One region of the Roseomonas sp. USHLN139 genome, then DNA from elsewhere that is predicted to be linked to it. Evidence: riboswitches for the same ligand, from Rfam matches in the RefSeq annotation. Region 1 holds a riboswitch; the other holds the start of a gene.

Evidence for each region. A riboswitch is a leader RNA that binds a small molecule or an ion and turns the genes downstream of it on or off. The one in region 1 is predicted to bind S-adenosylmethionine.
Region 2: it holds a riboswitch for S-adenosylmethionine, as region 1 does, so the genes downstream of both, WFI16_RS15675 (homoserine O-succinyltransferase) here and metZ (O-succinylhomoserine sulfhydrylase) in region 1, are expected to answer to the same signal.

What each region holds. Positions count from the first base shown of each region.
Region 1 covers NZ_JBBCWY010000008.1:89,171-104,087, reverse strand. The annotation lists gene WFI16_RS20295 (aspartate aminotransferase family protein) at 1-126, shown strand, start outside; gene argF (ornithine carbamoyltransferase) at 123-1,094, shown strand; gene WFI16_RS20285 (methyl-accepting chemotaxis protein) at 1,324-3,024, shown strand; gene ubiM (5-demethoxyubiquinol-8 5-hydroxylase UbiM) at 3,224-4,402, shown strand; gene hslO (Hsp33 family molecular chaperone HslO) at 4,545-5,504, shown strand; gene WFI16_RS20270 (hypothetical protein) at 5,617-6,285, shown strand; gene WFI16_RS20265 (hypothetical protein) at 6,372-6,908, shown strand; gene folE (GTP cyclohydrolase I FolE) at 6,982-7,665, opposite strand; gene apaG (Co2+/Mg2+ efflux protein ApaG) at 7,740-8,150, opposite strand; gene WFI16_RS20250 (LysE family translocator) at 8,156-8,767, opposite strand; partial or broken gene metZ (O-succinylhomoserine sulfhydrylase) at 9,155-10,345, opposite strand; SAM riboswitch at 10,404-10,482, opposite strand; tRNA gene WFI16_RS20240 (tRNA-Gly) at 10,549-10,623, shown strand; gene WFI16_RS20235 (hypothetical protein) at 10,663-12,189, opposite strand; gene WFI16_RS20230 (YqgE/AlgH family protein) at 12,194-12,829, opposite strand; gene WFI16_RS20225 (peroxiredoxin) at 12,932-13,414, shown strand; gene WFI16_RS20220 (NUDIX domain-containing protein) at 13,482-14,129, opposite strand; gene WFI16_RS20215 (SUF system Fe-S cluster assembly regulator) at 14,251-14,754, shown strand; gene sufB (Fe-S cluster assembly protein SufB) at 14,766-14,917, shown strand, end outside.
Region 2 covers NZ_JBBCWY010000005.1:169,072-183,988, reverse strand. The annotation lists gene WFI16_RS15735 (xanthine dehydrogenase family protein molybdopterin-binding subunit) at 1-469, shown strand, start outside; gene WFI16_RS15730 (GIY-YIG nuclease family protein) at 466-771, opposite strand; gene WFI16_RS15725 (DUF2239 family protein) at 876-1,415, shown strand; gene WFI16_RS15720 (LysR family transcriptional regulator) at 1,496-2,398, shown strand; gene WFI16_RS15715 (Bug family tripartite tricarboxylate transporter substrate binding protein) at 2,506-3,483, shown strand; gene WFI16_RS15710 (zinc-dependent alcohol dehydrogenase) at 3,483-4,487, shown strand; gene WFI16_RS15705 (hypothetical protein) at 4,484-5,164, shown strand; gene WFI16_RS15700 (PfkB family carbohydrate kinase) at 5,180-6,106, opposite strand; gene WFI16_RS15695 (LysR substrate-binding domain-containing protein) at 6,124-7,071, opposite strand; gene WFI16_RS15690 (dihydrodipicolinate synthase family protein) at 7,216-8,151, shown strand; gene WFI16_RS15685 (C-terminal binding protein) at 8,154-9,167, shown strand; gene fumC (class II fumarate hydratase) at 9,210-10,643, opposite strand; SAM-I-IV-variant riboswitch at 10,844-10,957, shown strand; gene WFI16_RS15675 (homoserine O-succinyltransferase) at 11,005-11,931, shown strand; gene WFI16_RS15670 (sigma-70 family RNA polymerase sigma factor) at 11,928-12,830, opposite strand; gene WFI16_RS15665 (carboxymuconolactone decarboxylase family protein) at 12,817-13,281, opposite strand; gene WFI16_RS15660 (TerC family protein) at 13,370-14,917, opposite strand, start outside.

The DNA.
Region 1 (14,917 bases):
CAGAACGTGCTGCGCGTGGCGCCCTCGCTGATCATCACCGAGGCCGAGGTGGATGCGGCGCTGGCCATGCTGGACCGCGCCGCCGCGAAGCTGACGCCGGCGGCCGCTCCGGTGGCAGCGCAATGAGTGCCGCGCTGAAGCCGGTGGGTCGCGTCGATGCGAAGGGGGAGGGGGCTGCGAAGCCCCCTCGCCACTTCCTGGAGCTGTCGGATTTCGACCCGGCGACGCTGCGCCACATGCTGGACCTGGCGGTCAGCACCAAGCGGGGCGAACTGAAAGAAAAGCCGCTGGCGGGGAAGAGCATCGCGCTCATCTTCGAGAAGCCCTCGACCCGCACCCGCGTCTCCTTCGAGGTGGGCATCCGCCAGCTCGGCGGCGATCCGCTGGTGCTCTCGGCCAAGGACATGCAGCTCGGCCGCGGCGAGAGCGTGGCGGACACCGCCCGTGTCCTCTCCCGCTACGTCGACGCCATCATGCTGCGCACCGACAGCGTGGCCAAGCTGCGCGGCCTCGCCGAGCATGCCACCGTGCCGGTGATCAACGGCCTGACCGACGTCTCGCATCCCTGCCAGCTGATGGCCGATATCCTCACCTTCGAGGAGCATCGCGGCCCGATTGCCGGCAAGGTGGTGGCCTGGACCGGCGACGGCAACAACGTGGCCCAAAGCTTCATCCAGGCGGCCGCGCGCTTCAACTTCACCCTGCGCCTGGCCACCCCGCCGGAGCTCGCCCCGCCGGCCCAGCTGGTCGACTGGGCGCGGCGCGAGGGTGCCACGATCGAGCTGCATGCCGATCCGGTCGCCGCCGTGCAGGGCGCCGACTGCGTGGTGACCGATACCTGGGTCAGCATGTCGGACGAGAAGGAGGGCGGCCCCACCGCCCGCCACAACATGCTGATGCCCTACCAGCTCAACGCTGGCCTGCTGCAGCACGCGGCGAAGGATGCGCTGGTGATGCATTGCCTGCCGGCGCATCGCGGCGAGGAGATCACCGAGGAGGTGATCGAGGGGCCGCAGAGCGTCGTCTTCGACGAGGCCGAGAACCGGCTGCACGCGCAGAAGGGCGTGTTGCTCTGGGCCCTGGCCGGGCTGTGAGCTGACGGCCCTTCGGGGTTCCTGACGGCCGCGAAGGGCGCCCGGCGGAAGCCGGGCGCCCTTTTGCATGGCGCCGCGCCGGCTCCGCGGGCAACGGCCCGGTCAGCGATGCGTGCCGATTCTCTCCTCCTTCATCCCGCTGCGGCAGATTGGCACCGGTGGGCGCGGCGATGCGTGGGCTCCGCCCGTCCTCCGCTGCCCTGTCCGCCCTTTCAGCCGGGAAGCTCCGATGGTCCTGCTCCGCCTGCTCGCCGCCCTGCCGCGACGCCTGGGTGTCGTGACCTGCCTGCTGGCGGTGACGCTCTGCGCGGTGCTGATCACCGCCGAGGTGGTCTCCACCGCCCTGGTCGCCGAGGTCCGCCGCGACACGCTGCAGGACGCCCAAGCACGGCTGGAGAGCAATCTCGGCACCCTGAAGGCGCTGCTGGCGCAGCAGGGCCGGGAATGGTCGCTGCGCGACGGCCAGCTGCTGCTCGACGGCCGGCCGCAGAACGACCGCCACGAGCTGGTCGACACCGTCAAGCAGGTGGCCGGCGGCGTCGCCACCCTCTTCGCCGGCGACACCCGCATCGCCACCAACGTGCTGACGCCGCAGGGCGGCCGCGCGGTCGGCACCAGGCTGGCGGCCGGTCCGGCGCGCGACGCCGTGTTCGGCCGCGGCGAGACCTATCGCGGCACCGCCACCATCCTGGGCACGCCGCACCAGACCATCTACGAGCCGATCCGCGACGCCGCCGGCCAGGTCATCGGCCTGCTCTTCGTCGGCCAGCCGCTGGCCGCGGTCGAGGCGCGCCTCGAGAAGCTGGAGCGGCAGCGCCTGCTGATCGGCGGCGGCATCGCCGTGGTGATCGGCCTGGCCGCCTGGCTGCTGACCCGGCTGGCGCTGCGCCCGCTGAAGGGGCTGGCCGCCGCCGTGCATGCCATCGCCGAGGGCCGGCTGGATCTGGAGCCGCCCTGCACCGACCGCCGCGACCTGCTGGGCGAGATCGGCCGCGCCGTGCAGCGCCTGGCCGAGGATGGCCGCCAGGCCCGCCGGCTGGAGGAGGCCGCCGCCGCCAGCCGTGTCCGCGCCGGCGAGGAACGCCGCGCCCTGCAGGAGGGCCTGGCCGGCGAGGTCGAGCGGGCGGTCGGCGGCATCGCCACCGGCCTGGCGGAGGAGGTGGCGCGGCTGAACGGCGCCGCCGCGCTGCTGGCCCAGGGCACCGCACAGGCCGAGCGCGATGCCGGGATGGTCGCCGAGCGGGCGCGCAGCGCCACCGAGAATGTCGGCGCCGTCGCCGCCGCCGCCGAGGAACTGGCCGCCAGCATCACCGAGATCAGCCGCCGGGTGGCCGAGGGCGCCGGCGTGGCGCGCGAGGCGGTGGTCGCCGCCCGCGCCTCGGACGCCACCGTGGCCGGCCTCTCGGCCGCCGCCGACCGGATCGGCGATGTCGTCCGGCTGATCGCCGATATCGCCGGCCAGACCAATCTGCTGGCGCTGAACGCGACGATCGAGGCGGCGCGCGCCGGCGAGGCCGGCAAGGGCTTCGCCGTCGTCGCCTCCGAGGTGAAGACCCTGGCCAGCCAGACCGCCAAGGCCACCGAGGAGATCGCCACCCAGATCGGCGCCATGCGGGGCGCCACCAGCCAGGCGGTGCAGGCGGTGCGCGGCATCGCCGCCGCGGTCGGCCGGATGGACGAGGTGAGCGCCGCCATCGCCGCCGCCGTCGAGGAGCAGGGGGCGGCGACCCAGGAGATCGCCCGCAATGCCGCCGCCGCCGCCGCCGGCACCGAGGGCGCGGCGCAGAGCACGGTGGCGCTGAGCGAGCATGTCGCCGCCGCCGCCGCCGCGCTGGAGGGGCTGCGCGGCGCGACCGGCGCGGTCGGCCAGCAGGGCGAGGCGCTGCAGCAGGAGCTGTCCGGTGTGGTCCGCCGGCTGCGCGCCGCCTGAGCCTGCCGCGCCGGCGTTTTTTGCGGCCCTGGCCCCCCTCGGCGACCGCCGCTAGAGACACCATCTAGAGCGTGATGGCTTGAGGCGGAATCGCCGATAAGCCTGAATCACGCGATCAGACAAAGCGCTGGAGCAGATTGCCTGGCTCCTTTCGCAGGCAATCTGCTCCGGTGGCCGGACAGGAAGAGGGTCAGGATCGATGCGGGTCGATGTGGCGATCGTGGGCGGCGGGCCGGCGGGGCTGGCCCTGGCGACCTCGCTGGGCGGCAGCGGCCTTGCCGTCGCCGTCATCGAGCAGCAGCCCGAGGCGGCGCTCGCCGAGGCCGGCTTCGACGGGCGTGAGATCGCGCTGACCTATCATTCGCTGGCCATCCTGAAGGCGCTCGGCGCCTGGGACCTGCTGCCGGCCGAGAGCATCTCGCCGCTGCGCGAGGCGCGGGTGCTGAATGGCGGCTCCGGCTATGCGCTGCGCTTCGACACCAGCGGGCGTGCCGAGAGCGAGCTCGGCAAGCTCGTCTCCAACCACAGCCTGCGCCGCGCGCTCTACCGCACGGCGGTGGACCGGCCGGGCGTCACCCTGCTGGCCGGCCGCCGGGTGGCCTCGCTCTCCACCGAGCTGGAAGGCGCCAACATCGTCCTGGAGAACGGCGAGACGATCACGGCGCGGCTGCTGGTGGCGGCCGACAGCCGCTTCTCGCGCGCGCGGGAGGCGCTCGGCATCGCCGCCGAGCGCCGCGACTTCGGCAAGCGGATGATGGTCTGCCGGCTGCGCCACGAGGCGCCGCATGACGGCATCGCCACCGAATGGTTCGACTATGGCCAGACCATCGCCATGCTGCCGCTGAACGGCCGGGAATCCTCCGCCGTCATCACCCTGCCGCCGGACGAGATGGCGGTGCTCGAGGCGATGGACGAGGCGGCCTTCGGGCAGGAGGTGGCGCGGCGCTACCGCCAGCGCCTGGGGGCGATGCAGCTGATCAGCAGCCGCCATGTCTATCCGCTGGTTGCGGTCTATGCCGAGCGGTTCTGCGCGCCGCGGGCCGCGCTGGTCGGCGACGCCGCGGTGGGGATGCATCCGGTCACCGCGCATGGCTTCAATTTCGGCCTGCGCGGCCAGGCGGCGCTGGCCGGGCTGGTGCTGGCGGCGCACCGCGCCGGTGGCGATATCGGCGCCGCGCATCTGCTGCGCCGCTATGCCGCTGAGCACCGCCAGGCGACCCGGCCGCTCTACCTCGCCACCAATGCGACGGCGCTGATCTTCACCCAGGAAGGCCCGGGCGCGCGGCTGCTGCGCAACGCGGCGCTGCGGCTCGGCAACCACCTGCGGCCGGTGCAGCAGCGCATCGTCTCGCAGCTGATGGAGACCCGCACCGCGTGAGCGGCCCTGGGGTGAGGGCGCCCCGCCTGACGGCGCCCCGGGTGACGGTGCGGTGCATGCAGGGCAGGGTGGCGCGGCAGGCATCGAAGGCAGCGCCCTGCTGCACTATCTATGCCGCTGCACTGAACCAGGCCCCTGCCGCGTGAACGACCCGACCTCCCCCTCCGCCACCCCCGATTTCCTCAACCATGACCGCCCGCCGGTGCCGTCGCTGACGGTGCCGCGCGGCGTGCAGCCCTTCCACCTGGACAACAAGCCGGTGCGTGGGCGGCTGGTGCGGCTCGGCCCGCTGGCCGATGCGCTGCTGTCGCGCCACGACTATGCCCCGGCCGTCGCGGCGCTGCTCGGCCAGGGGCTGGCGCTGACCGCCGGCCTCGCCGCCGCGCTGAAGTTCCAGGGCAGCTTCAGCCTGCAGGCCAAGGGCGATGGGCCGGTCGGCATGCTGCTGGCCGATTGCACCGAGGCCGGCGCGCTGCGCGGCTATGCCCGCGCCGAGGCGCTGCCGGAGGGCGAGGCGCCGCTCGACGCCAAGGCCATGCTGGGCCAGGGCTACCTGGCCTTCACCTGCGACCAGGGGCCGGGGATGGACCGCTACCAGGGCATCGTCGCCATCGAGGGCGACAGCCTGGCGGCGATGACCGGCGCCTATTTCGAGACCTCCGAGCAGCTCGACGCCCGGGTCTGGCTGCATGCGGCGAAGACGCCGGCCGGCTGGCGCGCCGCCGCGCTGATCCTGGAGCGGGTGGCGGGTGCCGGCGGCATCGGCCTCGACCTCGACGCGGCGGCGCAGCAGGATGCCTGGGAGACGGCGCTGGCCCTGGCCTCGACGGTGACCGAGGCGGAGATGCTGGACGATGCCCTGGCCCCCGACCGGCTGCTCTACCGGCTGTTCCATGCCGAGGGGCTGATGCTCGACCGGCCGCGGCCGCTCTCCTATGGCTGCCGCTGCTCGCGCGCCAAGCTGGCCTCGGTGCTGGCCGGCTTCGGCACCGACGACCTCGACCACATGGCCGAGCAGGGGGTCATCACCATGACCTGCGAGTTCTGCAATGTCGGCTTCCGCTTCCAGCGCGAGGACATGCAGCCCGCGGCGGAAGGCTGAGGGCCTGCCGGCCGGGCGTGACAGGGAACGTCCCGGCCGATAGGAGCAGCAGGGACAATCTGCAGCCAGGGGTGGGCGAGGCCGCACCACCCGCGACGGGGGAGTTTCGGGTATGACCAAGCTGATCGGCGATGGCGAAGCCGGGGCTCCCCCGGCGCTGACGCGGCGGCGCGGGCTGCTGGCCGGGATGGCGCTGCTGCCGCTGCTGGCCGCCTGCGCCGGTGGCGATGCCCAGCCGGCGCTGCAGCCGCCGCCGGGCTATCGCCACCTGACGCCGCTGCAGCTCAACGTGCTGGACATCGAGGTGGTCGAGCCGGGGCCGATGCGCGCTGACCCGCCGGCGCCGCTGCTGCCGGCGGAGCTGGCGGCGCGGATGGGGCGCGAGCGCCTGGTCCCGGTCGGCACCAGCGGCCGCGCCCGCTTCCTGGTCGACAGCGCAACGCTGATCCGCGAGCGGGCCAGCGCCGGCGGGCTGTTCAGCCAGGCCACCGAGCGGCTGACCGTCGCCATCCGCATCCGCGTCGAGGTGCTGGGCAATGACGGCCGCCGCGTCGGCTTCGCCGAGGCCGAGGTGCGCCGCAACGCCACGGTGATCGACGAGGGGCCGGCCAGCCGGGCGCGCGCCGCCGACACCATCGTGCGCCAGGCGCTGGACGACCTGAATGTCGAGTTCGAGTTCCAGCTGCGCCGCAACCTGCGCGACTGGATCATGAGCGGCGCCCCCGCCGCCCCGCTGCCCGGCCCGGTGCAGCAGGAGAGCCTGGTCCGCCCCGGCACCTGACCGGCGCCTCTCCCTCCGGCATCGCGGGTTTGCGATGCCGGGGAAGGAGCGGCCGCATGCTAGCCAGCGCCGACGGAGGAGCCGGCATGCGCAGCAGGATTGTTCTCGGTTTTCTGGGCGCCCTGGGCGGGGTCAGCGCGGCCGCCGCCGCCGATCCCCGGCCCGTCCCCGCCCCGCCGGCGCCAGAGCGCCTGGTGCGCCATGCCGGCACCGGCCTGGCCGTGGCGCTGCCGCCGGGCTTCACCGGCGAGGTGGTGGAGCCGATGTCCGGCGACGTGCAGATCAACATCGCCTTCGAGGGTCGCGCGGCCTGCCGGGTGGTCTATGCCGCGCGCCGCGGCGCCCGCCCCTCGGCCGAGGCGCTGCGCGCGACGGTCGATACCGAGGCTTGGCGGACAGAGCTCGGGCGTCGCCTGCCGCAGGGCAATGGCGCCCCGGCCCGGCGGTTCGCGCTGGGCGAGGCGGTGGGCGGCAGCGCCACCACCGAGGGTGCGATGCCGATGTCGCTCTATGTGCTGGAGACGCCGCCGGGGCGGACGACGCTGTTCTGCCAGTCGCTGGAGACTCCGGCGCCGCGGCAGCGCTGGGCGACGCTGGCGGCCGGGCTGCGCCCGCCGCGCTAACGGGCGCCCCTGCAGGGCGGGGTCCGGGGTGACACCGTCACCCCGGCGGGGTCGAGGGGCAGCGCCCCTCGCCTCAGGCCTCCGGGGCCGGTGCCCCGTTCTTCACCAGCGCCAGGAATTCGCGGCGCAGCCCGGCATCCTCGCGGAATTCGCCCAGCATCCGGCTGGTCATCATGGTGACGCCCGGCTTGTGCACGCCGCGGGTGGTCATGCACTGGTGCGCCGCCTCGATCACCACGGCGACGCCGCGCGGCTGCAGCGTCTCCTGGATGCAATTGGCGATCTGCGCCGTCAGCTTCTCCTGGATCTGCAGGCGGCGGGCATAGGCCTCGACCACGCGGGCCAGCTTGCTGATGCCGACGACGCGCTCCTGCGGCAGGTAGGCAACATGCACGCGGCCGATGATTGGCACCATGTGGTGCTCGCAATGGCTCTCCAGCCGGATGTCGCGCAGCACGACCATCTCGTCATAGCCGTCCGTCTCCTCGAAGGAGCGGGCGAGCAGGGCGACGGGATCCTCCTTGTAGCCGGAGAAGAATTCCTCGTAGGCGCGGGCGACGCGGGCCGGGGTGTCGAGCAGCCCCTCGCGTTCCGGATCGTCGCCGGCCCAGAGCAGCAGGGTGCGCACCGCCGCTTCCGCCTCGGCGCGCGACGGGCGCTCGGCGGTGAGGTCAGGCTTGGCCAGCTTGGCGGCGGTCGGCAAGGGCAGGTTCACGGGCAGTGTTCCGATTGGTTCCGGGGCGGGCACGCGCCGCATGACATGGCGCATCCCCCGGTTTCATCAATGGGCAAAGCTGCAGCCCTGTATCGGCAGATTTGCAGAAGCCGGTGCTAATGCACCGCGCCGGCCTGGTGCGGGCTGTCCAGGCTGAAGGCGGGGATGGCGATGTCGAAGGGCTCGCCGCTGTCGCGCTCCACCATGTGATAGGCGCCGCGCATGAAGCCGGAGGGCGTCGAGAGCGGCGTGCCGGAGGTGTATTCGAAGCTCTCGCCCGGCTCCAGCACCGGCTGCTCGCCGACCACGCCGGGGCCGTGCACCTGCTGCATCCGGCCATGCGCGTCGGTGATCTGCCAGCTGCGCTTCAGCAGCTGCACCGTCAGGCTGCCGAGATTCTCGATGGTCACCCGGTAGGCCCAGACGAAATGCGACTGCTCCGGGTTGGACTGGTCCTCGAGGAAGAAGGCGCGCACCGAGACGCGGATGTCGCGCGTGGTGGCGGTGAAGACGGGCGGATGGCTCATCGGCGTCAGCCCGCCCGGCGCATGGCCGCGGTGGCGAGGCCGGCGCCGACCAGCATGCCGCCGCCGGTGCGGTTCAGGATGCGGCGCACCGAGGGCCGCTGCACGGCGCCCGAGAGCCGGCCGGCGGCCAGGGCATAGAGCAGCGCGTTCAGCGCCGCGAGGGTCACGAAGCTGGCCACCAGCACCGCCGCCTGCGGCAGGAAGGGCAGGGCGGGGTCGATGAACTGCGGCACGAAGGCGACGAAGAAGGCGATCGACTTCGGGTTCAGCGCGGTGACCAGGAAGGCCTGGCGCCAGGCCTGGCGGGCACCGAGCGGCACGCTGGCGCCCTCGACCGGGGCGCGCCACAGCTTGACGCCGAGCCAGACGAGATAGGCGGCGCCGGCCCATTTCAGCACGGTGAACAGCGCCGCCGAGGTCGCCAGCAGCGCGCCGAGCCCGGCCAGCGACAGGGTCATGGCGGTCAGGTCGCCGGCGGCGACGCCGGCCACCAGCGGCAGCGCGGCGCGGCGGCCGCCGCCCAGCGACTGGCCGATCACCAGCAGGATGGTCGGGCCGGGGATGGCGAGCACCACCGCGGCCGCGGCGAGAAAGGCGATCCAGGTCTCGAGCGGCATGCGCTGTTTTCCTCCGTCCCCCGGCGGGCGGACCGCCCGCGCGGGCCGGAGAGTTTGCGCCGCCGCCGCCGGGCCGTCGAGAGGCCGGCTGCCTCAGCCGGCGGTTCAGCGCTTCCGGCTGCCCGGCGCCTTGCCGGCGGCGGGCGCGGCGAAGAGGTCGGGCTCGGCCGGCCGGGACGGCTTCGCCTTGGGCTTCGCAGTGGCCTTCGCGGCGGCGGCCGGCTTCTTCGGCGCGGGCTTCGCCGCGACAGGCTTCGGCGGCGCTGCCTTCAGCGGCGCTTCCTTCGCCGGCGCGGCCTTCGCCCTGGCCGCCGGCTTGGCGGGGGCGGCGGTCTCCTCGGCCACCATGCGGGCCAGCGGCTTCTTCTTCGGCGCCGGATTGCCGGCCACCGCGTCGAGGGCGGCGGCGAGGTCGTCGACCAGATCCTCGACATCCTCGAGCCCGACCGAGAGCCGCACCGCGCCCTCGCCGATGCCGAGGCGCGCGCGCTCCTCCGCCGGCACGCGCATATGCGTGGTGGTGGCGGGGTGGGTGATCATGCTCTTCGAGTCACCCAGGTTGTTCGAGATGTCGATCACCCGCAGCGCGTCCATGAAGCGGAAGGCCGCCTCCTTGCCGCCCTTCAGCTCGAAGCTGACCAGGGTGCCGCCGGCCGACATCTGCTGCTTGGCGAGCGCGTATTGCGGATGGCTCGGCAGATAGGGGTAGCAGACGCGGGCGACCTCGGCGCGCTCCTCCAGCATCTGGGCGATGGCATTGGCGCTGCGGCACATCGCCTGGACGCGCAGGTGCAGCGTCTCCAGCCCCTTCAGGATGACCCAGGCGTTGAACGGCGAGATCGAGGCGCCGGTGTTGCGCAGGAAGGGCTGCAGCACCTCCTCCACCCACTTCTTCGAGCCCAGCACGGCGCCGCCCAGCACCCGGCCCTGGCCGTCAAAATGCTTGGTGGCCGAATAGACCACGACATCGGCGCCGGACTTCATCGGCTTCTGCAGCAGCGGCGTGGCGAAGACATTGTCGACCACGACGATGGCGCCGGCCTCGTGCGCCAGGTCGCAGACCGCCTTCAGGTCGACCAGCTCGAGCATCGGGTTGGAGGGCGTCTCCAGCAGCACCAGCTGGCAGGGGCGGCGGAAGGCGGCCTTCCAGGCCTCCAGATCGGCGCCGTCGACGAATTCGGTCTCGATGCCGTAGCGCGGCAGCAGGGTGGAGATGATCCAGTGGCAGGAGCCGAACAGGGCGCGGGCCGCAACCACCCGGTCGCCGGTCTTCAGGTGCGACAGCAGGGCGCCATGCACGGCCGCCATGCCGGTCGGCGTCGCGCGGCAGTCCTCGGCGCCTTCGAGGGCGGCCAGCCGCGCCTCGAGCATCTGCACGGTCGGGTTGCCGAAGCGGGAATACTGGAAGTGGCTGACCTCGCCGGTGAAGGTCTGCTCGGCCTGCTGGGCGCTGTCATAGACGAAGCCCGAGGTGAGGTAGAGCGCCTCCGAGGTCTCGTCGAAATTGCTGCGCATCTGGCCGCCGCGGACAAGCTGGGTGGCGGGGCGCAGCGGGCGGTCGGTTGCGGGCTTGGCCATCGGCGGGACTCTCGGGTCAGAAACCACCCGGCCCGGTCGGGCGGAAAGCAGGCAGGCGCGCGCTTCCGCCACGGCCGTTTAGCGCGGTTGTTTAGGCTCGCCGCAAGCTGGCCGGACAAATCGCGAGCACCCCGTCGCCGGGGCGAGCGGACCTTACGCCCCGCTTGCGACCCTTACAAGGGTGGGCTAAGGAGGGTGGCAACGCGGGCGTAGTTCAGAGGTAGAACGTCAGCTTCCCAAGCTGAATGTCGTGGGTTCAATTCCCATCGCCCGCTCCACCTTCCCCCCTTCAGGCGTCGCTCACCGGACTTCGCGGCTCAGGCCGGCTTGCGTCTTGGCCAATGCGCCTTGCCGGCGCGCGGCGGCGTGGCCGAGCGGCCGAGCACCGACTCGATCGCCGCGCAGAAGGCCTCTGGCTCGACCGTGAAGGGCTGTACGAAATCCTGGAGCTTCGGGTCGTGCTCGAAGCTGACCGCCTCGTCCGGCAGCACGAAATGCGTGCCGCGCCGGGCGGTGGCCGGGGTCCGCATCATCGTCGGCGTGTGATAGGCCAGGGTGCGGATGCCCAGCATGCTGGTGGGCAGCATAGCCGCGGTGCCATGCCGCAGCAGCGCCAGGTCGGCGCCCAGCGCCAGCGGGATCTTTTCTTCCACCGTCAGGCCGAAGAGGCGGGTGCTGCGGGTGTCCTCCGGCAGGGTGGCCAGCAGCCGGGCGGAGAGCGCCTCGGCCTCGGCGACGACGCGCTGGCCGCGCTCGCAGAGCGCCTCGCCGGCCCGGGTCCAGCCATCCCATTGCAGGTGCAGCACGCGGCCGGTGGCGGCGGCGATCGCCTGCAGCCGGGCGAGGCCCGCCCGCAGCACCGCTTCCTGGTTGAGGAACAGCGCCTTCTCCAGGTCGAGCGAGACCAGCACGCGCAGCTCGGCCGCATCGCCCTCCGCCGTGCCGGGCGCCGCCAGCAGCTTCAGCCGGTCGGCCCAGTCGAGCGAACTGTGGCGGGTGTCGCGGTAGAGGCGGAAGGTCGACAGGCCGTGGCGCAGCTGATGGCCGACCAGATGCCGGGATTCCAGCCGCTTGCCTTTCGCCGTGCGCAGCGCCGGGAAGATCTTGGCCGGATCGATGAAGCACCAGTCGGCGACGGTCAGCACCGGGTGGCCGGCGGCGGCGAAGGCGGCGACCGGGGCCTCCAGCGCCTCCAGCGCGCCGAGGCTCTGCAGGTAGTAGTGCAGCGGCCGCATGTCGCCGATCACCAGGGCGCGGCGGGCCGGGTCGGCGCCCTGCTGCAGCCAGGCGTGGAAGCGCTCCGGCTGGCCCAGCATCTCGACCAGGCAGGCATGCACCACGTTGCGGCAGATCTCGCGATGCGTGTGCAGGTTGAGGAAGAGGCCCTCGGCCGGGTGATAGAGGCCGTAGGGGAAGGGGCCGAGCAGCACCAGCACCCGGGCGCGGTCCTCGCCCAGGAAGAGGAACTGCATGCGGTGCTTGGTCAGCGCCGCGCGCAGCGGCAGCCGCCGGTCGTCGAGCGGCGAATAGAAGTCGAGCTGCCGCTCGCCGGCCAGGAAGCCGGTGGTGAAGCGGTCGAAATCGGCCAGCCAAGCCGGCTTGTCATAGGCCTGCAGCAGGCGGTCGCGCAGCGCCGCCTCGGCCGCGTCGGCGGGCGGGTCGCCGGCGGGGAAGCTCAGCAGGCGGCAGGCATCGGCCAGCGGACCGGCGCCGTGCGCCGGCGTGGTGTCCGGCTGGGCTTCCGGCTGGCCGGTCCTGAAATGCGGCAGGGCCAGGCTGGTCCAGCGCGACAGGGAATGCGCCGCGGCGAGGCTCGCGCTGGTGGCGGCGGGATCGGCCGGCATGGGCTCAGGCGTGGCCGGCGACGCCGGAGAGCAGCAGCGGGTCGACGCGCAGCTTGGCCAGGGCCCGGCGCCATTTGTCGTCGGGCGGCTCGTTGAACAGCAGGCTCTCGTCGGCCGGCACGTTCAGCCAGGAATTGCGGTGGATCTCGTCCTCCAGCTGGCCGGGGCCCCAGCCGGCATAGCCCAGCGCCAGCAGGCCGAGGCGCGGGCCGCCGCCGCCGGCGATCGCCTTCAGGATGTCGACGCTGGCGGTCAGCGCCAGCTCGCCGGTGACCTGCAGGCTGCCCTCGCTGGACCAGTCGGTGGTGTGCAGCACGAAGCCGCGGCCGCCCTCGACCGGGCCGCCGGCCATCAGGCGGATCTGCCGCTGCGGCGGGGCCGGGCCGACCTCGAGCTGCTTCAGCAGCTCCTCGAAGGAGAGGTTGTCGAGCGGCTTGTTCAGCACGATGCCCATGGCGCCGTCGGCGGAATGGGCGCAGAGGCAGATCACCGAGCGGGCGAAGCGCGGGTCCTGCAGCCCGGGCATGGCGACGAGCAGCTGCCCGCCGAGGTAGCCGGCCTGGAATCCGCCGCGCAACTCGCCTTTCGGGGGCTGGCGGAAGGCTTCCGGAAATTCGTCCTCGCGTGCGCGGCGTGCCATGATGTCTGCAAGATGGCGGCGGTGCGCGGGGCGCGCAAGCGCCGCGGTTGACAGGGCGTGCAGCGCGTCGGAAAGCGGGAGCCCCAACCGGAGAACGCCCCCATGACCATCCAGGCCGGCGAGACGATTCCCGCCCAGAAGCTGACCCAGGCGACCGCCGAGGGCCCGCGCGAGCTGGCGACCGAGGCCCTGTTCGGCGGCAAGACCGTCGTGCTGTTCGGCGTTCCCGGCGCCTTCACGCCGACCTGCTCGGCCAAGCACATGCCGAGCTACCTGACCAATATCGACGCGCTGAAGGCCAAGGGTGTCGACACCGTTGCCTGCATGTCGGTCAACGACCCCTTCGTGATGCAGGCCTGGGCCAAGGACCAGGGCGTCGAGGACCGGGTGGTGATGCTGGCCGATGGCTCGGCCGCGCTGACCAGGTCGCTGGGCCTGGAGCTGGACCTGACCGCGCGCGGCCTGGGCGTCCGTTGCCAGCGTTTCGCCCTGGTGGCGAAGGACGGCAAGGTCGTGCATGTGGCCGTCGAGGCCCCGGGCGCTTTCGAGGTGTCGGGCGGCGAGGCGATCCTCGCCGCGCTCTGAGTTTTTCTGTTTTAACTGACAGAAAGAGAAGGGGGTCCGGGGGAATTCATTCCCCCGGGCTTTCTTTTTAATTGGGGCTTTCTTGCTTTTTCTCGGTGCGCCGGTTGTCGCGCCCGGCGAACCAGATGAGCTCCCGCTGCTCGCGTTGGTCCGGCGACATCTCCAGCCAGGCGTGGAATTCGGCGAGCACCTTGCCGGTGATCGGCGCGACCGGCAGCGAGCGCAGCATCTCCAGGTCGCGGTATTCCAGCTGCTCGAGCTCGCCGGAGCCGGTGATGCTCCCTTCCGCCGCCTCGGCCGGGGCGATCAGGAAGCGGGCGTTGAAGCGGATCGGGTTGGTGGCCGGCGTCACCGCGCGGCAGAGATAGTCCAGCACGTCCAGCCGCGGCAGCCGCCCGCCGAGGGTGAGCCCGGTCTCCTCCTCCAGCTCCCGCGCCGCGGCGATGGCGAGCGCCCGGGCCAGGCGCGGCGGCGCCCGGCGCTCCAGGAAGGCGCGGGTCTCGGGGCGCAGCTCGGTCGCGGCCGGGGCGGCGCGGTCCTCGAAATCGACGCGGCCGCCGGGGAAGACCAGCCGGTTGGGCATGAAGCGCAGCCCGGCATGGCGCTGCCCGGTCAGGATCTCGACCGTGCCGTCGGTCCGGCGGCGCCACAGGATCAGGGTGGCGGCATCGCGGGGATGGACTCGGGCAGGGGGGCGGAGCGTGGAGAGGGCCATGCGGCGCAGGGTTGCACCGGCCGCGTCGCGCGGAAAGATGGCACGTTCTTGACAAGCCGGGGGCGCGAGAGCATCTGCCGCGAAAGCGGACAACACAGGTCCGAATTGAAGAGAGGTCCGCGTGTTGCGGCTGTCGAAACTGACCGATTACGCCGTCGTCGTGCTGGCGCGGCTGGAGGCCGAGGGGGGTGTGCAGACCGCGCCCGGGCTCGCCGCCAGCAGCGGCATCGCCGAGCCGACGGTGGCCAAGGTGCTGAAGGCGCTGGGCCATGCCGGGCTGGTCGAAGGCCTGCGCGGCGCCCGTGGCGGCTACCGCCTGGCGCGGCCGCTGGCCGGCATCCCGCTCTCCGAGGTGATCGTGGCCATCGACGGCCCGATCGCGCTGACCGCCTGCGTCGACGGCGCCACCGGCGGCTGCGAGGCGGAGACGCTCTGCCCCGTGCGCGGCCGCTGGGACCCGGTGAACCAGGCGATCCGCGCTGCCCTTTCCGCCATCAGCCTGGCCGACCTGGCCGGGCCGCGCAGCGCCAGCTGCGCCGGGCACGCCGCCCCGCGCCCGGCGACGAACGCCACCACGACGAACCCCACCCGCGCCAAGCCGGCGCTTCAGCCTGCTGCCGAGTAGGATCCCCTGCCATGCCTGCCGTCACCGAAACCATCGACGCCGTCCAGTCGGTCACCCAGGGAGCCTACAAGTATGGCTTCGAGACCGAGATCGACATGGAGTTCGCCCCGAAAGGGCTGAACGAGGACATCGTCCGCTTCATCAGCGCGAAGAAGGAAGAGCC
Region 2 (14,917 bases), on a different contig from region 1:
CACCTGGCCGAATGGCTGCCACATCTGCGAGGTGGAGGTCGATGCCGAGACCGGCGACGTCGCCATCCTGTCCTATGTCTCGGTCAATGATGCCGGCCGGGTGGTCAATCCGATGATCGTCGAGGGGCAGATCGCCGGCGGCGCGCTGCAGGGCCTCGGCCAGGCGCTGTGCGAGCAGGTGGTCTACGACCCGGAGACCGGCCAGCCGCTCTCGGCCAGCTTCATGGACTATGCCATGCCGCGGGCCGGGCTGGTGGCGGGCTATGTCACCGCGCTCGACCAGTCGGTGCCCTGCCGCACCAACCCGCTCGGCGTGAAGGGGGTGGGCGAGCTCGGCACCATCGGCGCGACCCCTGCCCTGGTCAACGCGGTGGCCGATGCCCTGGCGCGGGCCGGGAAGCGCGAAGCGGCCGACACGCTGCAGATGCCGCTGACGCCGCCGCGGGTCTGGGCGCTGATGGGGAGCTAGAGCCGCCCGGCGCGAAGCTGCTCCCGCCAGGCGGCGGCGCGCTCCTCGCGCGGCCGCCTGGCGAGCGGACCCTCGCCCTCCTCGACCGCCTCCAGCACCTCGAAGGCGAAGGCCGCGCCGCCGCGCGCGGCCCAGGCGCGCTGCAGCCCGGGATCGGGATGCGTGCCGCGGTCGAGGGTGAAGGCCAGCCGGTTGCGCACCGTCGCCAGGTCCGGCCAGTGGCCGACCCAGCTTTCGCCGGTCGCGGCGCAATGCAGGCGATAGACGCCGCCCACCACCTTCCGCTCCTTCCAGGCCGCCACGGCGGCCCGTCTTGCTGCCTGGTCCAAGGCTATGCTCCTCATTTTTACCCTGGTAAATCTCCTAGAGGTATTTATACCCGGGTGTAAATAGGGATGTGCTGATCATGAGCGACCGCCGCTGCGCCGCCTTCCTCGGAACCCGCAAGCTTGCCGAAGGGCCGCTGGCCGAGGTCGCGCTCGCCGTCCAGGCCGCCGCCGCCGGGGCCGCGGCGCCCCTGCTGGTCTTCGAGGAGGCCAGCGGCCGGGTCATCGACCTCGACCTGCGCGGCACGCCGGCGGAGCTCCGCGCCCGGCTGGAAGCGCCGCGCGGCAAGGGCCGGCCGAAGCTCGGCGTGACCTCGCGGGAGGTGACACTGCTGCCACGGCACTGGGACTGGCTGGCGGCGCAGCCCGGCGGCGCCTCGGTGACCCTGCGCAAGCTGGTCGAGCAGGCCCGGCGCGATCCGGTCCAGCAGCGGCGCGCGGCGCAGGAGGCGGCCTATCGCTTCCTCTCGGCCATCGCCGGCGACCTGCCCGGCTTCGAGGAGGCCAGCCGCGCCCTCTTCGCCCATGACCGCGAGGCGCTGGAAGAGAGGATGGCCGCCTGGCCGGGCGACGTGGCGGCGCATGCGCTGCGGCTGCTGGACGCCGCGCCGGATCGCTGAGCCGCGCCGGCCGATCCTAAGCCGGCCGGTCTCGTGCGGGCCGGGTGGCGTCGCTGCTGCGCTGAGCCCATAACCGGCCGATGTTGACGCTCCGCCAGATCGAGGTGCTGCGCGCGGTGCTGCAGGCGGGCTCGCTCGCCGGCGCGGCGCGCGGGCTCGGCATCGCCCAGCCGACGGTGACCCGCATCGTCCGGCGGATGGAGGATGTGCTCGGCCTGGCGCTGTTCGACCGCCGCGGCGGCCGGCTGCACCCGACCGCCGAGGCGCGCCGCATGCTGGGCGAGATCGACCGTGCCTATGACGCGCTGCGCCGGGCGGTCGACGACGCGGCGCGGCGCGCCCGGCTGGGCGGCGAGCGCTTCGAGGTCGGCGTCTCGCCCAGCCTCGGCCGCGCCCTGGTGCCGGAAGCCCTGGCCGGGCTGTCGCGGGCGGCGCCGGGGCTGGCGCTGCGGCTCGACGTGCTCTCGGTCAGCCAGGTCGGGCCCTATCTGACCGAGGGCACCGGCGAGGTCGCGGTCACCCTCTTCCCCGTCCGGCAGGCCGGCATCCACAGCCAGCACATCGGCCAGGGCCGGCTGGTGGCGCTGGTGCCGCGCGGCTGGCCGCTGGCCGGGCGGGCGCGGCTGGCGCCGGAGGATCTCGCCGGCCAGCCGCTCGCCGTCTTCGACCCGCAGGCGGTGCATGGCCGGATGGTCGACGGCTTCCTGGGCGCGGTGGCGCCGGGGACGCGGCACCTGGTGCGCTTCGCCGAATCCGCCGCCGCCCTGGCCGAGGCCGGCATCGCCATCGCGCTGATCGATGCCTTCAGCGCCATGGCCATCCGCCCTGAACTGGTGGCGGTGCGGCCGACCACCGCCGCGGCGCGCTTCGACGTCTATCTGCACCGCGTGCTGGACCGGTTGCAGGCCCGGCTGCTGCCGGATTTCGAGGCGCTGCTGGCGGAGGGCATCCGCGCCGTCGAGGCCCGGCTGCCTCTGCCCTGAGGGCATACCCCCTGCCCGCTTTGGCCGTTGCGCGGGGTGGTGGCGCGGCGCAATCAGCCGGAAAAACCCGGCCCCCAGACCCTGCTGCCTCCGGAGGAATTACGCCCATGCTCACCCGCCGCGCCACGCTGGCCCTTGCCCCCGCGCTTCCGCTTGCGACGCTCGCCGCCCCTGCCCTGGCGCAGGGCGCCTGGCCGGCCCGCCCGCCCAGCATCATCGTCCCCTTCGCGGCCGGCGGCGGCGTCGACGTCGCCACCCGCACCATTGCCGAGGCCGCTGGCACCCCGCTCGGCCGCCGCCCGGTGATCGAGAACCGCGGCGGCGGCAGCACCATCCCGGCCACCCAGGCGGTGGTCCGCGCCGCCCCCGACGGCTACACCCTGCTGGCGGTGCCGACCACCACGGTGATCAACCCGGCCTTCCGCACCGACCTGCCCTATGACTGGCGGCGCGAGCTGACGCCGGTCGCCCTGCTGGCCAAGCTGCCCTTCGTCGTGGTGACGCGCGCCGCCTCCCCGGTGAAGACCATGCCGGAGCTGGCCGAGTTTGTGCGCAAGTCGGGCGAGCCGCTGACCTTCGGCTCCGGCGGCAGCGGCACGGTGGCGCATCTGGCCGGCGAGTTCTTCGGCCTGCGCGCCCAGGTGCCGACCCAGCACGTGCCCTATCGCGGCGAGGCGCCGGCGCTGACCGACACCCTGGCCGGCACGCTGGAGGTGATGTTCTGCACCCTGGCCTCGGCCGCCGGGCAGATCCAGAGCGGCGCGCTGCGGGCGCTGGCCGTCACCGTGGCGCAGCGCGTGCCCAGCCTGCCCGAGGTGCCGACCGTCGCCGAGCAGGGCCTCGCCGGCTACGACGTCTCCGCCTGGGTCGGGCTGGCCGGGCCGAAGGACCTGCCGGCCGAGCCGGTGGCGAAGCTCGACAGCGCCTTCGCCGCCGCCCTGCAGGAGGGCGCGGTGAAGGAGCGGCTCGGGCTGCTCGGCGCCGTCCCCGCCGCGATGGGCCCGGCCGAGTTCGGCGCCTTCATGGAGGCCGAGGCGAAGCTCTGGGCGCAGGTGATCACCGACGCCAAGGTGCGGATCGACTGATGCTGGCGCTGCGCAAGACCGCCGCTGCCCCGGGGCTCGACTTCGCCACCCTGGCGCGGCCCGAGCCCGCCGCCGGCGAGGTGCTGGTCGCCGTCGAGGCGGCCGGCATCTGCGGCACCGACCTGCACATCGCCGACTGGACCGCCGGCTATGAGAGCATGACGGCGGCCATGCCGGTGACCATCGGCCATGAATTCGCCGGTGTCATCGCCGCCCTCGGGGAGGGGGTGTCCGGCTGGACGGCCGGCCAGCGGGTGACGGTGCGGCCCTCCACCGTCTGCGGCCACTGCGCCGCCTGCCGCGGCGGCGACCCGGATGGCTGCACCCAGCGCCGCGGCATCGGCATCGGCCGCGACGGCGCCTTCGCCAGCCATGTCCGGGTGCCCTCGCTGAACTGCGTCGCCCTGCCCGAGGGGCTGGATGCCGAGCTGGCGGCGATGACCGAGCCGCTGAGTGTCTCGCTGCATGCCGCCGAACTGCCGGCGATCCGGCCGGGCGAGCGGGTGCTCGTCCTCGGCCCCGGCCCGATCGGCCTCGGGATTGCCTTCTTTGCCGCCCTCGCCGGGGCGGAGGTCACCCTGGCCGGGGTGCGGGACGCGCCGCGGCTGGCGCTGGCGCGCTCGCTCGGCGGCATCGCGACCATCGACCTGGCCGAGGGCTCGCTCGGCGAGCAGGGCTTCGACGTGGTGATCGAGGCTGCCGGCGTCGCCGCGGCGGTGACCGAGGGGCTGGCCCGGCTGCGCCGCGGCGGGCGCTTCGTGGTGGCCGGCATCCATGCCCGCCCGGCGCCGCTCGACCTGACCCGGCTGGTGCGAATGGAGCAGACGCTGTTCGGCGCCTATCGCGCGCCGATCGCCGACTGGCCGCGCGTGCTCTCCCTGCTGTCGCGCCACGCTGAGACGGCGCGGAAGATGATCACCCACCGGCTGCCGCTGGAGCGCGCGACAGAAGGCTTCGACCTGCTGCGCGCCCGCGAGGGCAGCAAGGTCATCCTGCGGCCATGAGCGACTTCCTGGCGCTGTGGAATGGCGTGCGGCCCGAGCGCATGGCCGAATACGAGGCCTGGCACAGCACCGAGCACATGCCGGAGCGGCTCGGCGCCCCGGGCTTCCTCGGCGCGCATCGCTACCGCGCCGAGCAGGGCACCGACTTCTTCACGCTCTACACGCTGGACAGCCTGGCGGCGCTGAAGACCCCGGCATACGCCGCGCTGATGGCCGAGCCGACCCGCTGGTCGGCGCGGATGCGGCCGCATCTGACCGGCTTCCGCCGCCTGCCGGCCACCGGCCTGCTGGTGGCGCGCCGCAGCCAGGGCGGCGCCATGGCGATGCTGCGCTTCGCCCGGCCGCTCGCCGAGTTCCAGGCGCTGCTGCCCCGGCTGCAGGCGCTGCTGGAGGCCGGCACGCTGACCGGGGTGGTGCTGGGTGGCAGCACGGCGCCGGGCGCGGCCTATCCGGTCTTCCCCGACGCGCCGCCGCCGGGGGTGGAGACGCTGCTGCTGCTGGAGGGCACCGAGCCGGTGGCGCTCGACGCCCTGGCGCTGGACCTCGCCGCTGCCTGGGAGGCACCGCCGCCCCGCCCCTGGCGCCTGCTGCAGCATCTCCGCCGCGCCGAGCTGCCCGACCCGGCGCTGCCCCGCCAGCCTCCGCGCGACGATCTTTTCCTCGCCTGGTCGCGCTGAAGAAAAGCTGCAGGATCAGGTGTCTATCGCGGCTTCCTCAATGAAGGAAAGAAGCTCGGCCCGGCGCGGCAGGCCGGCCCGGGCGCCCGGCTGGCGGCATTTCAGCGCCGCCGCGGCCGTCGCCAGGCGCAGCGCGGCCTCTGCCGCCAGCCCGCCGGCCAGCGCCCAGGCGAAGCCGCCATGGAAGGCGTCGCCGGCGCCGTTGGTGTCCACCACCTCGACCGCGAAGCCCGGCTGGTGCCGGAGCCCGCCCTCGCCCTCCTGCCAGGCGTAGCCCGCGGCGCCCCGCGTCACCCCGGCATGGCGCGGCCCAGCCGCCCGCACCGCCGCCAGCGCGACCTCCACCGGGGCGGCGTTGAACTCCGCCAGCCCGCCCTCGGAAAACAGGGCGTAGTCGGTCAGGGCCAGCAGCGGGCGCAGGTCGGCGATGTCGGAGACATCGGCGTCCAGGATGGTCGCCACCCCGGCCGCCCTGGCCGCCGCGAACAGCGCCATCGCCCCCTCGATCCAGCGCAGATCGGCCAGCACGGCATCGGCGCCCGCCACCTGCCCGATGGGAAGGAAAGCGGGATCGGCGTCCAGCCGGTCGCCATCGTGATGCGCCAGCAGCCGCTCGCCGGCGGCGTCGATGATCACCGCGGATGTCGCCGAGACCGCGCCGGCGACGCAGCGCAGCCCATCGGTCGCGACGCCCTCGGCTTCCAGGCTGGCACGGATCTCCGCGCCCGGCGCGTCGTCGCCGACCCGGCCCCAGAGCGACACCCGCGCCCCCAGCCGCGCCGCGGCCACCGCGGCGGAGGAGGCCATGCCGCCGCCATTGGCGAAAGCGGCCAACGCCTTGACCTTGCGGGGGCCGGGCGGGAAGCGCTCGATGACATAGGAGCGGTCGAGCGTCGCATGCCCCAGGCAGATGATGCGGGGCGCGGGGTTGGGTGGCAGCATGGGCGGATCCGGCGGCGTCAGGCGGTTATCGGAGCCTGGGCGGCGGCCGGCGGCAAGCCCCCCGGCAGGTTTCCGGTCGGGCCGCCGGCCGTGGCGATGTCGCGTCCGGCCTCCGCCAGCGCCGCCGCCAGGCTGCGCGCCAGCTTCTCGCGCGCGCCGCGCGCCAGCACCAGGCCGACGACGCGGTCATAGGCGCCATCCCCCACCGCGATGCGGCGGATCGGCTGGCCGGCCGGCGGCTTGATGCCCCAGTCGGGCAGCAGCGAGACGCCGAGGCCCTGCGCCACCAGGATGACGATCGCCTCCTGCGCATCCAGCTCGAACAGCTCGCGCAGCGGCAGCGCCAGGTCGCGCAGCGCCCGGTTGACCAGCCGCCCGCTCCAGGCGGCGCGGTCCATGCGGATCAGCGGCGCGGCGGCGAGCAGCTCGGCCGCCGTGCGGCCGGGCATGGAAGCGGGCGCGATCAGCGTCATCGGCTCCCGCCGCACCGGATGCCAGTCGAGGCTCTTGGGAAGAGAGAAATGCGGCTCGACGATCAGCGCGCAATCCAGCTCGCCCGCCTCCAGCATGCGGTAGAGCAGCGCCGAGGTGCCGGGCAGCACCTTGATCTCCATGCGAGGGTGCCGCTCGGCCATGCGCTTCAGCGCCGGCGGCACCAGGCTGATCAGCGCGGTCGAGATCGCGCCGACGCGCAGCTGGCCACGCAGCTCGCCGAGCTGCACCCGGGTGCGCAGCGCCTCGACGCGGGCCAGGATCTCGGCGGCCGGCTCCAGGATCGCCTGGCCGGCCTCGGTCAGCACCAGGCTGCGGCCGCGGCGGGTCAGCAGCGGCGCGCCCAGCTCGCGCTCCAGCGCCGCCACCTGCTCGGCCACCGTCGCATGGGCAAGGCCGAGGCGCCGGGCGGCGGCGGCCAGCGAGCCGGCCTCGGCGACGGTGCAGAGGGTGGCCAGGAAGCGGGTGTTCATGCCGCCCCGCTGCCATGCGGAAGGCCCCTCGTCCAGGCCGGATGACGGAAAATCCGTCCGGTGAAGACGGTGCCGAGGGGGGTTTACCCGCGATGCCGCCTTGGCCAGGATCGCGCCCGGAAAACGCCAGGCAGGAGACACGCCATGCTCGACCACACCGCCAAGGGGGTCTACCCCATCGCCCCCACCCCCTTCGATGCCGAGGGGCGGATCGACTATGCCTCGGTCGACCGGATGACCGACTTCTACCTGGCATGCGGCAGCACCGGCATGACCGTGCTGGGCGTGATGGGCGAGGCCCCGAAGCTGGACGGCGCCGAGGCGCTGGAACTCGCCACCCGCTTCATCGCCCGCGCCAAGGGCATCCCCGTCATCGTCGGCGTCTCCGCCCCGGGCTTCGCCGCCATGCGGACCCTCGCCCGCGCGGCGATGGACAAGGGTGCCGCCGGCGTGATGATCGCGCCGCCCAACACGCTGCGCACTGACGACCAGATCGTCACCTATTACCGCCAGGCCAGCGAGGCGATCGGCGAGGAGATCCCCTTCGTCATCCAGGACTTCCCGCAGACCTTCTCCGTCGTCATGACGCCCGGCGTCATCCGCCGCATCGTCCAGGATAATTCTGCGTGTGTGATGCTGAAGCACGAGGACTGGCCCGGCCTCGAGAAGATCTCGACGCTGCGCGGCTTCCAGGCGGATGGCTCGATGAAGCCGATCTCGATCCTCTGCGGCAATGGCGGGTTGTTCCTCGACTTCGAGGTCGAGCGCGGCGCCGATGGCGCGATGACCGGCTATGCCTTCCCGGACATGCTCTGCGACATCGTCCGCCTGCAGGCCGAGGGCAAGCGCGACGAGGCGCATGACCTGTTCGACGGCCACCTCCCCCTGCTCCGCTACGAGCAGCAGCAGGGCCCGACGGGTCTCGCCGTGCGCAAGTATGTCATGGCCCGCCGCGGCATCATCGCCTCCGACGCGCAGCGCAAGCCGGGCGCGGCGCTCACCGCCAAGGCGAAGGCCGAGGTCGAGTACCTGCTGTCCCGCGTGGCGAAGCACGACCCGCGCGCCGGCAAGCTGGGCTGACCATGGCGCCGATCACCGTCCTGGAGCCGGAAGCGCTCTATCCTGACGACACCTTCGAGACGCCGATCTTCGGCGGGCGCGTTTCTCTGCATCGGGGCGGTGGGCTCGGCAGCTATGACGCGCTGCCGCCGGCGCTGGCCGAGCAGGCGGAAGGCCTCTTCGTCTTTCGCAACTGGCTGACCGCGGACGACCTGAAGCGCTTTCCCAAGCTGAAGGTCGTGGTGCGCCTCGGCGTCGGCTATGACCGCGTCGACCGCGCCGCCTGCGCGGCGCGCGGCATCAAGGTCTGCAACGTGCCCGACTACGGCACCTCGGAGATCGCCGACCACGCCATCGCCATGACCCTGGCGCTGCGCCGCGGGCTGCTGCTGCACCATGACGTGCAGCGCAGCGACCCGCCGGCGGCCTGGAACTACCTGGACGCGCCGGTGATCCGCCGGCTCAACGTGCAGAATTTCGGCATCGTCGGGCTGGGGCGCATCGGCACCGCGGTCGCGCTGCGCGCCAAGGCGCTGGGCTTCAAGGTCTTCTTCTATGATCCGAAGCTGCCCAACGGGGTGGATCGGGCGCTTGGCATCAACCGCTGCCGCAGCCTGGCGGAGCTGCTTCCCCAGTCGGACGTGCTGTCGCTGCACTGCCTGCTGACGAAGGAGACGCGCGGCCTGATCGGCGCCGCCGAACTGGCGCAGCTGCCGAAGGATGCCGTGCTGATCAACACCGCCCGCGGTCCGGTGCTGGACCTCGACGCGGTCGAGGCCAATCTGCGCAGCGGGCACCTCGCCGGCGCCGGCCTCGACGTGCTGCCGGTCGAGCCGGTCCCCCTGCCCGAGCCGCCGCTGCTGCAGGCCTATCGGGCGCGGGAGGAATGGCTGCGCGGCCGGCTGATCATCACGCCGCACAGCGCCTTCCACGCGCCGGAATCGCTGCTCGACATCCGGGTGAAGGGTGCCGAGACCATGCGCGACGTTCTGCTGGATGGCCTGTCGACCAACGTCATCCCGCCTGAAGCCGACTGACTGACAGCCGGGCGGGCCTGCGAAGGCCCGCCCGGTCTCCGATCAGATGGCCGGCATCTCGCCCACCATCTGCTCCGGCCGCACCGCCGCGTCGAAGGCCGGGCCGTCGATCCAGCCGCTGGCCAGCGCCGCCTCGCGCAGGGTCGAGCCCTCGACATGCGCCTTGTGCGCGATCTTCGCCGCCTTGTCGTAGCCGATCACCGGCGCCAGCGCGGTCACCAGCATCAGCGAACGGTCCAGCAGCTCGGCGATGCGGGTGCGGTTCAGCTCGGTCCCCTCGATGGTGTAGCGGCGGAAGGTGCCGGCCGCATCGCCCAGGATCCGCGCCGAGCGCAGGAAGTTCATGATGATCACCGGGCGCATGACATTCAGGTTCAGCTGGCCCTGGCTGCCGGCGAAGGCCACCGCCGCATCCTCGCCCAGGACCTGGGTGCAGACCATGACCATGGCCTCGCACTGCGTCGGATTGACCTTGCCCGGCATGATCGAGGAGCCTGGCTCGTTCTCCGGCAGGGTCAGCTCGCCCAGGCCGCAGCGGGGCCCGGAGGCCAGCCAGCGGATGTCGTTGGCGATCTTCAGCAGCGCCACGGCGACGCCGCGCAGCCCGGCCATCCCCGCCACCATCGCATCCAGCCCGCCCAGCGCCGCGAACTTGTTCGGCGCGGTGCGGAAGGGCTGGCCGGTCAGCCGGGCGATCTCGGCGGCGATCGCCTCGGCGAAGCCGGCCGGCGCGTTCAGCCCGGTGCCGACGGCGGTGCCGCCGGCGGCAAGCTCCAGCAGCCCGTCGATGCTGCGCTCCAGATTGGCCAGCGCGTCGCGCATCTGCCGCGCCCAGCCCGACCATTCCTGGCCGACGGTCAGCGGCACCGCGTCCTGCAGATGGGTCCGCCCGATCTTCACCACGTCCGCCCAGAGCCGCGCCTTATCCTCGATGGCGCCGGCCAGCGCCTCCAGGCTCGGGATGGCGCGATGCCGCAGTTCCAGCACCGCGGCGACATGCATTGCGGTGGGAAAGGTGTCGTTCGACGACTGCGCCATGTTGACGTCGTCGTTGGGGTGCACCAGCCGGCCGGTGCCGATCCTGCCGCCCATCAGCTGCGAAGCGCGGTTGGCGATCACCTCGTTGGCGTTCATGTTGGTCTGGGTGCCGGAGCCGGTCTGCCAGACGAAGAGCGGGAACTCGTCGTCAAGGGCGCCGCTGATCACCTCCTCGGCGGCGGCGGCGATCGCCTCGGCCTTGGCCTGGTCCAGCCGGCCGGCGCGGGCATTCACCAGGGCGGCGGCCTTCTTCACATAGCCGAAGGCCTGCGGGATGCCGGCGGGCATGCGGTCGGCCGCGGTGCCGATCGAGAAATGCAGCAGGCTGCGCTGGGTCTGGGCGCCCCAGTAATGCGCGGCGGGCACCTCGATCTGGCCCATGGAATCGCTCTCAGTGCGGCTTCCGGTGGCATTCGTCCCGATGGGCAGCTTCTGCATGCGATCCTCCGTCCTGGATGGGCGCGCCCGGCGCCCTGCTCCGCTGGCATGTGGTGCGCGCGCCCGGGCAGACCAGGGTGCGCGCTTCATGAAGATGAGACGCATTCTCAATACTGCCGGGATCGAGGCGGGGCAACGCTGCCCGGCCGGCCGGGCGGCGGGCACGGCATTGCCAAGCCGCGCCCGGCTGCCTAGAAGGGAAGCGACATCAAGAGTTGGGCCGACGCCCGACGCCAACCTGCCCGCCCGGGCAAGGTGGCGCTCCCTGGTTTGCCAGGGGGGATGTGGCCGAACCGGCAATCATTCGGGTCCCTGCCACAGCGCGTCCGTCCGGCTCCCCCACCAGCCGAGGCCCCGCGCCATGCCGATCAAGATCCCCGACGACCTGCCCGCCGCCGCGACGCTCGCCGCCGAAGGGGTCATGCTGATGCGCGAGGCGGATGCGGTGCGGCAGGATATCCGCCCGCTGAAGATCGGCCTGCTCAACCTGATGCCGAACAAGGTGCGCACCGAGACGCAGATCGCCCGCCTGCTGGGCGCGACGCCGCTGCAGGTCGAGCTGACCCTGGTGCGGATGACCCACCACGTCGCCCGCAACACCCCGAGCGAGCATATTTTCTCTTTCTATAGCGACTGGGAAAGCGTCCGCCGCGAGCGTTTCGACGGGTTCATCATCACCGGCGCTCCGGTGGAGACCCTGCCCTTCGAAGCGGTGACCTATTGGGACGAGCTGCGCCGCATCCTCGACTGGACGCAGCGCCATGTGCACGGACTCTTCACCATCTGCTGGGGGGCGCAGGCGGCGGCGCATCATTTCCACGGCATGCCGAAGCATCCGCTGGCGGAGAAGGCCTTTGGCGTCTACCGGCACCGCAACCTGGCCCCGGCCTCGCCCTATCTGCGCGGCTTCTCCGACGATTTCTCCATCCCCGTCTCGCGCTGGACCGAGGTGCGCCGCGCCGACATCCCGGCCGACAGCGGCATGAGCGTGCTGATGGAATCGGAGGAGACCGGCCTCTGCCTGCTGGACGACCCGAAGCACGGCGCGCTGCACATGTTCAACCACATCGAATATGATTCCAGCTCGCTGGCGGAAGAGTATTTCCGCGACCTGGCCGCCGGCACGCCGGTCGCCAAGCCGCGCCACTACTTCCCGAAGGACGACCCGGCGGCGAAGCCGGAGAACCGCTGGCGCAGCCACGCGCATCTGCTCTTCGGCAACTGGATCAACCAGATCTACCAGACCACGCCCTTCGACCCGGCGGCGATCGGGGTAAAGCGCGGCTAGCTCAAGGGGCCGTCAGGTGGCGTCGCGGCCAGGGCGGCCGCCACCTGGCGCAGCTTCTCCGGGTTGCGGGTGATGTAGATGGCGGTGATGCGGCCCTCCTCGATGGCCAGGGCCGTGGTCTGCAGCACCCCGCCGCGCTCGCGGCTGACATAGCCGGGCAGCCCGTCGATGCGGCAGGCGCGGAGGAATTCGGCGGGCTCATGCCGCGGCTTGCGCGCCAGGCCGGCGAACAGCCGCAGCGCCTTCTCCAGGCCCAGGATCGGGTTCAGGAAGGCGGCCACCTTGCCGCCGCCATCGGCCTGCAGCACCACGCCCTCGGCTAGCAGCCCGCGCAGCGTCGCGACATCGCCGGTGCTGGAGGCGCGGAAGAAGGCGGCGGCGATGCGCTCGCCCTCGGCCGGCGCGACGCTGTAGCGCGGGCGGGCCTGTTTCACATGCGCCCGGGCGCGCGCCGCCAGCTGCCGCGCCGCCGCCGGGTCGCGCCCCAGCGCGGCCGCCACATCGGGCAGCGGCACCTCGAAGACGTCGTGCAGCAGGAAGGCGGCGCGCTCCAGCGGCGAGAGGCGTTCGAGGGCCAGCATCAAGGTCAGAGTAATCTCGTCGGCGCGCATCTCGTCCGGCTCCGGCTCGTAGAGCGGTTCGGGCAGCCAGCTGCCGACATAGCTCTCCCGCCGGGCGCGGGCGGAGCCGAGCTGGTCCAGGCAGAGCCGCGTCACCACCCGGGTCAGGAAGGCGGGCGGGCTCTGCACCGCCGCGCGGTCGGCACCCTGCCAGCGGATCCAGGCCTCCTGCAGGATGTCTTCCGCCTCGGCGGAAGACCCCAGCATGCGATAGGCCAGGCGCAGCAGCCGTGGCCGCTGCCGCGCGAAGGCTTCCATGGCCGCGTCAGGCGGCGGCATGCGCCAGCTCGAGCGGATGCTGGTAGCGCAGGCCGATCGCCAGGCGGTTCCACAGGTTGATGGCGCCGATCAGCAGGGTCAGCTGCACCCGCTCGGTCTCGCTGAATTCCTCTTCCACGGCCGCATAATCGGCATCCGGGGCGCCGGTCCCGGCGACATGGGTCAGCGCCTCGGTCCAGGCCAGGGCGGCGCGCTCGCGCGGGGTGTAGAGCGGCGATTCCCGCCAGGCGTTCAGCATGTAGATCCGCAGCTCGGTCTCGCCATGCGCGCGGGCGTCGCTGGCATGCATGTGCAGGCAGAAGGCGCAGCCATTGATCTGCGAGGCGCGCAGCTTCACCAGCTCCTGCAGCGAATGCTCGAGGGTCGAGCTCCTGAAGCTGGCTTCGAGCGCGATCATGGCCTTGAGGCCTTCGGGGATGTGCTTGTAGGGGGTGGCGATGCGCGGGGTCATGGTCTCTGCTCCGGGCCTGCACCATGCAGGCTTCGGACCCATGACGGAACAGCCGGGGCCGCTGTGACACGGCCCCGGCGTTTTCTGCTCAGCCGGCGCCCACCGCCTCCTCGGCGACGCGCTGCAGGCGGGTGCGGCCCGGGCGGCGGCCGACCAGTTCCTCGACCGTGAAGACCAGGCGGCCGTCCTGGAAGCGGTCGCCGGCCACCGGCAGCCGGCCCAGCCGCCCCATGACGAAGCCGGCCAGCGTGGTGTAGCGCCCGGCCTGGCCGGCCAGCTGCGTGCCGATCTGCTGGTCCAGGCTGTGCAGGTCGATCTGGCCGTCGGCCAGCCAGGCATCCTCGCCCTCGGCCACCAGCAGCGGCGACAACGCGCCGCCCTCCTGGAAGCCGCCGGCGATGGCCTCCAGGATGTCGGTGGGCGTCACGATGCCCTCCAGCCCGCCGAACTCGTCGACCACGACGGCGAGCTGCACCGGCGCGGCGCGCAGCTTCTCCATCAGCACCAGCACGCCCATGCGGTCGGGCACCAGCAGCGCCGGGCGGACGCTTTTCTCCACGTCGATCCGCTGGTGGTCGAGCAGGTCACGGAGAAGATCACGCGCCAGGGCGACGCCGACCACCGCCTCGATGCCGCCGCGCGCCAGGATGAAGCGCGAATGGCCGCTTTCGAGAATCCGGCGGCGCTGCTCCCCGGGGGGCAGGTCGATCTCCAGCCAGTCGATCTCGGCGCGCGGCGTCATGATCGAGCGCAGGCTGCGCTGGCCCAGCGCCATGACCCCCTGCACCATGGCGCGCTCGGCCGGGCCGAAGATGGGCGCCGGCTCCGCCACGGCCGGCTCGGCCGCCGGGCCAGGCTCGGCACCGGCAGAATAATCCTCGCGGCCGCCCAGCAGCCGCAACACCGCGGTCGCGGTGCGCTGGCGGCGGTCGCCCAGATTCTGCCGCTTCGCCTGGTTGCGGCGGGCCAGCTGGTTGCAAGCCTCGATCAGCACCGAGAAGCCGATGGCGGCGTAGAGATAGCCCTTCGGGATCGGCAGGCCGAGGCCTTCCGCGATCAGGTTGAAGCCGATCATCAGCAGGAAGCCCAGGCAGAGGATCACCACCGTCGGATGCGCCGAGACGAAGCGCATCATCGGCCGCGACGCCGCCAGCATCACCACCATGGCGGTGACGACGGCGATGTACATGATCGACAGGTGCTGGACCATGCCGACCGCGGTGATCACGGAATCCAGCGAGAAGACGGCGTCGAGCACGACGATCTGCGCCACCACCTGCCAGAAGCTGGCCCAGACGCGGGGACGGTCGGTGGCGGCCGCGGCGCCTTCCAGCCGCTCATGCAGCTCGGTGGTGGCCTTGAACAGCAGGAACAGGCCGCCGCCGACCAGGATCAGCCCGCGGCCGGTGATGTCCATGCCCGCGACGGTGAACAGCGGCGCGGTCAGGCCGACGATCCAGGCGATGCCGGCCAGCAGGGCCAGCCGCATCAGCAGCGCCAGCGATAGGCCGATCAGGCGCGCCCTGTTGCGCTGCTCGGGCGGCAGCTTGTCGGCCAGGATGGCGATGAAGATCAGGTTGTCGATGCCGAGCACGAGCTCCAGCACGATCAACGTCCCCAGGCCCAACCAGGCGGT